3 regions of the Rhizobium sp. BK377 genome follow, and region 3 is predicted to be linked to each of the others. Evidence: predicted binding sites of a transcription regulator. Region 3 holds the regulator's gene; each other region holds the start of a gene.
The links. The regulator HrcA, encoded in region 3, represses chaperone genes, less so after heat shock. The targets are predictions, from matches to a motif close to GTTAGCACTCNCNNNNNGNGAGTGCTAAC.

Region 1 (3,277 bases), 400 kb from region 3:
CGAAGACCGCCCTTTTCATTCCGGAGACCGGAATGGATATCAGTGATGGCTTACGCCTATCACATCATGTCCATACCGCCCATGCCGCCCATGCCACCAGGCATTGCCGGAGCATCCTTCTTCGGCAGCTCGGCGATCATGGCTTCCGTGGTGATCAGCAGCGAAGCAACCGAAGCTGCGTTCTGCAGAGCCGTACGGACAACCTTGACCGGGTCGACGATGCCGAGCTGGATCAGGTCGCCATATTCGCCGGTCTGGGCGTTGTAGCCGTAGTTGTCTTCGTTCTTGTCGAGGATCTTGCCGACAACGATCGAAGCTTCGTCACCTGCGTTTTCAGCGATCTGGCGAACCAGAGCCTGGAGAGCGCGGCGAACGATGTTGATACCAGCTTCCTGATCGTCGTTTTCGCCCTTGGCCTTGATCTTCGTGGAAGAACGCAGCAGAGCGACGCCGCCGCCCGGTACGATACCTTCCTGAACAGCAGCGCGCGTCGCGTTGAGGGCGTCGTCGATGCGGTCCTTCTTTTCCTTCACTTCGACTTCCGTCGAACCGCCGACGCGGATGACGGCAACGCCGCCAGCGAGCTTGGCAAGACGTTCCTGCAGCTTTTCGCGGTCGTAGTCGGAGGTGGTTTCTTCGATCTGGGCCTTGATCTGGGCAACACGGCCTTCGATGTCGGACTTAGCGCCGGCGCCGTCGACGATCGTGGTGTTTTCCTTGGAGATCGAGACCTTCTTGGTGCGGCCGAGCATGTCGAGCGTGACGCTCTCAAGCTTGATGCCGAGGTCTTCGGAGATGACAGTGCCGCCCGTCAGGATAGCGATGTCTTCCAGCATGGCCTTACGGCGATCGCCGAAGCCCGGAGCCTTGACAGCAGCAATCTTCAGGCCGCCGCGCAGCTTGTTGACGACGAGGGTCGCAAGAGCTTCGCCTTCGACGTCTTCAGCGATGATGAGGAGCGGCTTGCCGGTCTGAACGACAGCTTCAAGAACCGGGAGCATGGACTGCAGGTTCGAGAGCTTCTTTTCGTGCAGGAGGATGAAGGCGTCTTCGAGGTCAGCAACCATCTTTTCCGGGTTGGTGACGAAGTACGGGCTGAGATAACCGCGGTCGAACTGCATGCCTTCGACGACTTCGAGTTCGGTTTCAGCGGTCTTGGCTTCTTCGACGGTGATGACGCCTTCGTTGCCGACCTTCTGCATTGCTTCAGCAATGTCAAGACCGATCTGCTTTTCGCCGTTTGCGGAGATCGTGCCGACCTGGGCAACTTCTTCCGACGTGTTGATCTTCTTGGCCTTGGCCTGGAGATCCTTGACGACTTCGGCAACAGCGAGGTCGATACCGCGCTTCAGGTCCATCGGGTTCATGCCGGCAGCAACTGCCTTTGCGCCTTCGCGAACGATGGCCTGTGCGAGAACCGTGGCCGTCGTGGTGCCGTCACCGGCGACGTCGTTGGTCTTCGAAGCAACTTCGCGGACCATCTGGGCGCCCATGTTTTCGAACTTGTCTTCGAGTTCGATTTCCTTGGCGACCGAAACACCGTCCTTAGTGATGCGCGGCGCGCCGAAGGACTTGTCGATAACGACGTTACGGCCCTTCGGACCGAGCGTGACCTTCACTGCATCGGCGAGGATGTCGACGCCGCGCAGCATCTTTTCGCGCGCGCCGCGGCCGAACTTTACTTCTTTAGCTGCCATTTTGAGAACTCCTGAAAAGGGGTGTCAACGATATCAAATGAAAGACAACCGGCTGATTAGCCGATGATGCCCATGATGTCGGCTTCCTTCATGATGAGAAGGTCTTCGCCGTTGATCTTGACTTCGGTGCCAGACCACTTGCCGAACAGGACGCGGTCGCCAGCCTTGACGTCGAGTGCTACGACCTTGCCGGACTCGTCACGAGCGCCGGAGCCGACAGCGACGATTTCGCCTTCCTGCGGCTTTTCCTTAGCGGTATCCGGGATGATGATGCCGCCCTTGGTCTTCTCTTCGGATTCAACGCGGCGAACGACGACGCGATCGTGAAGCGGGCGGAAATTGGTGCTTGCCATTGTCTAATCCCTCGATCAAATGACATTCGCGAGCCGGGGTGGCCCACAAGGATGATGTTAGCACTCAACTCCTGTGAGTGCTAGCGCCGTGCATTTAGGGATGGCTCCAAAAGGAGTCAAGAAGAGCCTTCACGGATTTTTGCGCCGGAATTGTGGAAGCGGGCGGGATTCCTCAATATGGTTACCGAGCCGGGGCCACGTCCGGCTTTTCCTACAAGCCTTGGCGGGACCGCGCAGGTTTAATCCCGCCATGTTTGCATCCTCCGTCATCCTCTCCGGACTGAGAAAATGCCTTGCCATTGAAGTCCGCCTTTGCAATGTCACCGGTGACCGAAAGCGAAGCAGGAAAGCGGAATGGCAAAGCGGATTGCAAACTTCTCCGAGATCACCGATCGATATGATGTGCTGCTCTGCGATGTCTGGGGCGTCGTGCATAACGGCATTGATCCCTTTCCGAAAGCCGGCGAGGCGCTGCAGGCCGCCCGTGCCGCCGGCCTGACCGTCGTTCTCATCACCAATTCACCGCGCGTGTCCTGGCAGGTCGTTGAGCAGTTGCGCCAGATCGGCGTGCCCGACGGCGCCTATGACCGCATCGTCACCTCCGGCGATGTCACCCGGGCACTGATTGCCCAAGGTCCGCGCGAGGTTTTCCTGCTCGGCCCGGAGCGCGACAATCCGATCCTTGAAGGCCTTGATATCGAGCGCGCCGCCGCCGGCGAGGCGACCTCCGTCGTCTGCACCGGCTTCTTCGACGACGAGACGCAGACGCCGGAGGATTACACCGACATGCTGCTGGACTTCAAAGCCCGCAACGTGCCGATGATCTGCGCCAATCCCGATCTCGTCGTCGAGCGCGGCCACCGCATCATTCCGTGCGCCGGCGCCATGGCCGCCTATTATGAGCAGCTCGGCGGCTCCACCCGCATCGCCGGCAAGCCGCACCGGCCAATCTATGAGGCGACACTTGCGTCGGCCCGTGAGGTTCGCGGCGACTTCCCGATTGACCGTGTGCTGGCGATTGGGGACGGCATGCCGACGGATGTCCGCGGCGCCTTGAATTATGGCCTCGACCTTCTCTACATCAGCGGTGGTATCCACGCGAAGGAATATACGTTGAACGGCGAGACCGACGAGGCGATCCTCCACGCCTATCTCGAACGGGAAAGAGCCGCACCCAAGTGGTGGATGCCGCGCCTCGCATAAGAGAAAACCGATGACCGTGTTCCA
Region 2 (3,277 bases), on a different contig from region 3:
CGATGACGCCTTGCGCATAGAGGTCGCCGTATTCCCCGGTCTGGGCGTTCCAACCGTAGGAGAAGTCAGTCTTCTCACGCAGCTTGCCAACGATCACCGAACCTTCTGCACCGGCGTTTTCGGCAATCTGGCGGGCAGGCGACTCAATCGCGCGGCGGACGATATCGACGCCGACACGCTGATCGTCGTTGGCTGTGGGTAGATTGTCGAGGGCCCTGACGGCACGCAGCAGCGCAACACCGCCACCCGGCAAAATGCCTTCCTCGACAGCCGCACGGGTTGCATGCAGCGCGTCGTCGACGCGATCCTTCTTTTCCTTAACCTCGACCTCAGTCGAACCGCCGACGCGGATGACCGCGACCCCGCCAGCGAGCTTGGCAAGACGTTCCTGCAGCTTTTCGCGGTCGTAGTCGGAGGTGGTTTCTTCGATCTGGGCCTTGATCTGGGCAACGCGACCGTCGATTTCGGCCTTCGATCCGACGCCGTCGATGATGGTCGTATTCTCCTTCTCGATCGCCACCTTCTTAGCGCGGCCAAGCATATTGAGCGTGACGTTCTCGAGCTTGATGCCGAGGTCTTCGGAGATGACCGTGCCGCCCGTCAGGATAGCGATGTCTTCGAGCATTGCCTTGCGGCGATCGCCGAAGCCCGGAGCCTTGACAGCAGCAATCTTCAGGCCGCCGCGCAGCTTGTTGACGACGAGGGTCGCAAGAGCTTCGCCTTCGACGTCTTCAGCGATGATGAGGAGCGGCTTTCCCGACTGGACGACAGCTTCGAGGATCGGAAGCAGCGATTGCAGGTTCGACAGCTTCTTTTCGTGGATAAGGATATAGGGTTCCTCGAATTCGACCCGCATCTTGTCGGCATTGGTGACGAAGTATGGGCTGAGATAACCGCGGTCGAACTGCATGCCTTCGACGACTTCGAGTTCGGTTTCACCGGTCTTGGCTTCTTCGACCGTGATCACACCTTCGTTGCCGACTTTTTCCATGGCCTCGGCGAGATAACGGCCGATCTCGGCATCGCCATTGGCGGAGATGGTGCCGACCTGGGCGATCTCGGAGTTGTTCGAGATCTTGCGCGCGTTTGCCTTCAGTTCCCTAACGACCGCATCGACGGCAAGGTCGATACCGCGCTTGAGGTCCATCGGGTTCATACCGGAGGCGACAGCCTTGGCGCCTTCCTTGACGATGGCCTGTGCGAGAACCGTGGCGGTCGTGGTGCCGTCACCGGCAAGATCGTTGGTTTTGGAGGCGACTTCGCGCAGCATCTGGGCGCCCATGTTTTCGAACTTGTCTTCAAGTTCGATTTCCTTGGCGACCGAAACACCGTCCTTGGTGATGCGCGGCGCGCCGAAGGACTTGTCGATAACCACATTCCGCCCTTTCGGGCCGAGCGTGACCTTTACCGCATTGGCCAGCACATCGACCCCTCGCAGCATGCGATCACGGGCATCGGTATGGAACTTGACTTCTTTTGCAGCCATTTTCTTCACTCCTTTGATAGGCAGCTATTTGACTGATGGTTGGAAAGCGCCTCAGGCCGCCTTTTTGTGCTCGGCCTGGGCTTCGATGACGCCCATGACATCGCTTTCCTTCATGATCAGAAGGTCTTCCCCATTGATCTTGATCTCGGTGCCGGACCATTTGCCGAATAGAATGCGATCGCCGACCTTGACGTCGAGCGCCTGGATCTGGCCGGCATCGTTGCGCGCGCCGGAGCCGACGGCGATGACCTCGCCTTCCTGCGGTTTTTCCTTGGCGGTGTCGGGGATGATGATGCCGCCTTTGGTCTTTTCTTCCGATTCGACACGGCGGACGAGAATGCGATCATGAAGCGGTCGGAACGACATGTTTTCCTCCGATGGACAAACAATGATTATGTTGTTCCCCTGGCCGGACCGGATGACCAGTCCGGGCGGGTGCAAAGACCTCGGTCGAGCGTTTTGCGCAAAATGATCTGGTTTTGCATTTTTTCGATTTCAAGAGGGCGAATGAAAAAAATTAGCACTCGCACTTGGTGGCTGCTAACACACTGGAAAGGAACAGAAAACCTGAATCAGACGTTCACAATTCCGTTGATGGCCGCAAAAAATTGCGCCACCTTTTGACTGTCATGAAACGGAGATGAAGCATGCGATTTTCATCGGATCTCGAACGTCAATTGAATGGCTACGGGCTCACCACCGCTCACATTCTCTACCGCATTCCCGATTTTGAATCAGTTCTGCAGACCTACGTCTGGCAGGATTACGATCTTGCGCCGGATTTCCCTGAGATGCATAAGTTTCTGGATTTCTGGCAAACCAATCTCGATGGGCCGCTGCATTCGGTCCGCTATTCCCACCAGCGCCTGATAGGGCCGAACGAATGGCGCCATGTCGAAGGCGAGTTCAAGCTGCACTGAGACTTGAAACTGGATTTTTATCTTCCTAGCTCTTCTTGCGACCGAAGCCGATGAGTTCGGTCGCTATCTCATGTCTTTTTGGAATGGGTGACGGAACGTGGAAGAAAAGATCAGTGTCATCAAGAACCTTAGCGTTGAGGAACGCGAAGAGACCCTCATCGATATCGCGCGGATTCTGGAGGACACAGCACGGGAGGCCTTTGTCGAAGGCAACAAGCATTTTGCGGTGCTATCCAACAACATGGCCGCGGCAATCCGGATCAACGCCGACGAGCTTGCGCGCGATGACGTTCGAAATGCTGAGCGCGTGCTGCAGCAGGCAACGACAATGCTTTCAGAATTCAAAGCCGCCCACCCCTACCGATTGGTGAGCATGGCCGTTCACTAGCGAATTGTGGCGTATGGGGTGGAGCGAGCCCCAAAATCGGCCGGCGTCTATGACACCGGCCGAATGTTGTTGTAATTTAGTTCTGCGGAAAGTCCGTGCTAACTGTCACGTGTTGCCAGGCGTCGAAATTCTTCCGCAGAACCTCCAGGCGTCCCTGCGCGAGCTTATATGCATCCGAACCAAGGAGGAGCCGGAGAGGAGGCTCGGCTGCGTCGACTGCCCTGATTATGGCCGCCGCGCCGCGAACTGGATCGCCCGGCTGTTTGCCTGAATATTCACGCGCGGCCCTGCGTCGGGCGCCCGCTGTTTCGGCGTAATCGTCGATCACGGTCTTGGATTCGATCATGGAGCGACCAGCCCAATCCGTTCGAAAGCCGCCCGGTTCCACGATTGTCACCTTGATGCCGAGCGGCCCGACTTCCTGCGACAGAGATTCCGAAAACCCCTCAACGGCGAACTTGCTGGCATGATAATAACCGGTCG
Region 3 (3,277 bases):
CTGCAGGCTGTCAGGTGCCGGTGGCTTCACCGTTTCCTCTGGGTTGAAGATCAGGAGCACGCCTGGTCCGCAACGGAAGAAGACATGGCGGTTGCCTGAACGTGCGATCTTCTCGAGGCCGAGCACAGTCCCATAGAAGGCCTCGGCCGCATCGAGATCGGTTGCGTAGAGCGCAGTTTCAAGAATGCCTTCGATGGGGTGCGCCATTACCCGCCCTTTGTCCGGCCTTGCCCCCGGAAGCAGGGACGAGGAAATTTACTAGCAAGGCTTGAAGAAAGCCTCAGGCGATCGCCTGTTTCTGCAAGTCGACCAGTTCGGAAATGCCTGCCTTGGCAAGGCCCATCAGTGAGGAGAATTCTTCCTCGCTGAAAGGCGTGCCTTCTGCCGTGCCCTGAATCTCCACGATGCCGCCGGCGCCCGTCATGACGAAATTGGCATCGGTCTCGGCCGAGGAATCTTCGAGATAATCGAGGTCGATCACCGGCTGCTTGGCGAAGATCCCGCAGGAGATCGCTGCGACATGATCCTTCAGTACGCGGTCGGCCTTGATCATGTTGCGCGTTTCCATCCAGCGCAGGCAGTCATAAAGCGCAATCCAGCCACCGGTGATCGAGGCCGTGCGCGTGCCGCCATCCGCCTGGATGACATCGCAGTCGAGCGTGATCTGGCGTTCGCCAAGCGCGGCCAAGTCGACAACGGCCCGCAGCGAGCGGCCGATGAGGCGTTGGATTTCCTGCGTGCGGCCGCCCTGCTTGCCGGCGGCGGCTTCGCGCTTCATGCGTTCGCCGGTCGCGCGCGGCAGCATGCCATATTCGGCGGTGACCCAGCCCTTGCCGGTGTTGCGCAGCCACGGCGGAGTCTTGTCTTCCAAGCTCGCCGTGCAGAGCACATGCGTGTCACCGAACTTCACCAGACAGGAGCCTTCCGCGTGCTTGGAAAAATTGCGCTCGAAGGAGACCTTGCGCATCTGGTCGGTTTTTCTGCCTGAAGGCCGCATTCTTTTCTCCTGAAACATCATGCCGAAAAGCGTGAGCGCTTCTCGGGCGGTGTCATGCATGCATGTATCGTCGCCAGCTTCTACGATTGGCTGCGAGCATTTGCAAATTCCCTTTTGCCACGGGGGCAGATTGGCTATATTTCCCTCACATCATTCAGTGCGGGTGCGAAAGTTCATGAGCTACAGGTCGACATCAATTTCGGATGCCGTGGCCGCGCTGGATGAACGATCGAAGGAAATCTTCCGGCGCATCGTCGAAGGCTATCTGGAGCATGGCGAGCCGCTCGGCTCTCGCAATCTCTCGCGTCTTCTTCCCATGTCGCTGTCGCCTGCCTCCGTTCGCAATGTCATGAGCGATTTGGAGGAGCTCGGGCTTATCTATTCTCCGCATGTCAGCGCCGGCCGCCTGCCGACCCAGGTTGGACTGCGCTTCTTCGTCGATGCCTTCATGCAGGTCGGCGATCTCTCAGTCGAGGAGCGTGCCAGCATCGACCGCCAGGTTCGGGCTGGAAGCCGCGACAATCCGGTAGAATCGATGATGAACGAGGCAAGCCGCATGCTCTCGGGCATCTCGCGCGGTGCCGGCCTCGTCATCACTTCCAAGAGCGATCCGGTCTTGAAACATGTCGAGTTCATCCGTCTGGAACCGACCAAGGCGCTGGCTGTTCTTGTCGGCGATCACGACCAGGTGGAAAACCGCATTATCGAGCTGCCTGCGGGCGTCACCTCTTCGCAACTTACCGAAGCTGCCAATTTTCTCAATGCGCACATGACCGGGCAGACGTTGCCGGAATTGCGTCTGCAATTGAGCCGCCTGAAAGACGAAGTTCGCCATGAACTTGATGCGCTGTCGCGGGATCTCGTGGAACGCGGCATTGCCGTATGGGCCGGCAGTTCGGACGAGACCAAACCGGCACAGCTCATCATCCGTGGCCGCGCAAACCTTCTGGAAGGCGTGGGTGCGGAAGATCTCGACCGGCTGCGCCTGCTCTTCGACGACCTGGAGAAGAAGGACAGCTTGATCGAACTCCTGAACCTAGCTGAAAGCGGGCCGGGGGTGCGCATCTTCATCGGCTCGGAAAACAAGCTGTTCTCGCTGTCGGGCTCTTCATTAATCGTCGCACCTTATCGCGATGATGATGACCGCATCGTCGGCGCTGTCGGTGTCATAGGCCCGACCCGGCTCAATTATTCCCGTATCGTCCCGATGGTGGACTATACCGCCCAGCTCGTTTCGCGCCTTTCGCGCGGTTCTCTCTGAAATACTTCGCAAAACCGCTCGAATCTTCGCTTCTTCGTCACGCAGACTTGATTTTTTCCGGCCAAACATCGATATCGGGCGCATCTGAGAAGACACTAACCGGAGACCGTCATGACCGATGAAACGACGCAGAACGGACCTGACGCAACTGCGGCAGAAGCCGCAGCCGACGCTGCCGCAAACGTCGAAAATGAAGCCGTGAAAGAAGCTGCCGCAAGCGAGCCCGATCCGCTTGAGCTTCTGAAGGCCGAAAATACCGAGCTGCGCGACCGCTACCTGCGGCTCGCTGCCGAAATGGACAATCTGCGCCGCCGCACAGAGCGCGAGGTCAAAGACGCCAAGTCTTATTCCGTCGCAGGCTTCGCCCGCGACATGCTGGCCGTCTCGGACAACCTGCGCCGTGCGCTCGATGCCATTCCTGCTGAAGTGAAGGAAACGGCTGATGCCGGTCTGACGACGCTGATCGAAGGTGTCGAAATGACCGAGCGTTCCATGCTCTCGGCTCTGGAGCGCCACGGCGTTCGCAAGCTGGAGCCGGTCGGCCAGAAGTTCGACCCGAACTTCCATCAGGCGATGTTCGAGGTGCCGAATACCGAAGTGCCGAACAACACGGTCGTGCAGGTCGTACAGGCCGGCTTCTCCATCGGCGAGCGCGTGCTGCGCCCGGCCATGGTCGGCGTCGCCAAGGGCGGTCCGAAACTCGTGGAAGCCGAGGCCAACTCGGTGCTGGACGAGAAGGACGCCTGAAACAAAGAGAATGCCTGACAATTGAAAAAGGCCGCATCGGCGGCCTTTTTCACATCAGTCTTCGTTTGCAGGCTATATTCGCGCAAAGCGCTCGATCAGCAGATCGAAGAAGCCGTCGGCATCCACGTAGCGCATGACCTTCGCATTGCGCTTGCGGTCTGTCACATGCCACCAGTCGACGACGGTCATGCCGACAGTCAGCTCCGATGCGACCTCGATCTCGACGTTACAGTCCCGGCCCTTGAAGAGCTCAGGTTTCAGGAGGTAGGCGA

Region 1: the regulator HrcA is predicted to act here: its motif matches at 2,107-2,135, upstream of groES (co-chaperone GroES).
Region 2: the regulator HrcA is predicted to act here: its motif matches at 2,003-2,031, upstream of groES (co-chaperone GroES).

What each region holds. Positions count from the first base shown of each region.
Region 1 is NZ_JACIAC010000001.1:1,001,021-1,004,297, reverse strand. It holds gene groL (chaperonin GroEL) at 60-1,697, opposite strand; gene groES (co-chaperone GroES) at 1,754-2,050, opposite strand; gene FHT92_RS04975 (TIGR01459 family HAD-type hydrolase) at 2,405-3,253, shown strand; gene FHT92_RS04970 (bifunctional riboflavin kinase/FAD synthetase) at 3,264-3,277, shown strand, end outside.
Region 2 is NZ_JACIAC010000010.1:93,464-96,740, forward strand. It holds gene groL (chaperonin GroEL) at 1-1,486, opposite strand, end outside; gene groES (co-chaperone GroES) at 1,538-1,852, opposite strand; gene FHT92_RS27895 (usg protein) at 2,134-2,406, shown strand; gene FHT92_RS27900 (hypothetical protein) at 2,504-2,794, shown strand; gene FHT92_RS27905 (oxidoreductase) at 2,871-3,277, opposite strand, start outside.
Region 3 is NZ_JACIAC010000001.1:1,398,462-1,401,738, reverse strand. It holds gene FHT92_RS06935 (VOC family protein) at 1-207, opposite strand, end outside; gene rph (ribonuclease PH) at 281-997, opposite strand; gene hrcA (heat-inducible transcriptional repressor HrcA) at 1,173-2,258, shown strand; gene grpE (nucleotide exchange factor GrpE) at 2,370-3,005, shown strand; gene FHT92_RS06915 (nucleoside hydrolase) at 3,078-3,277, opposite strand, start outside.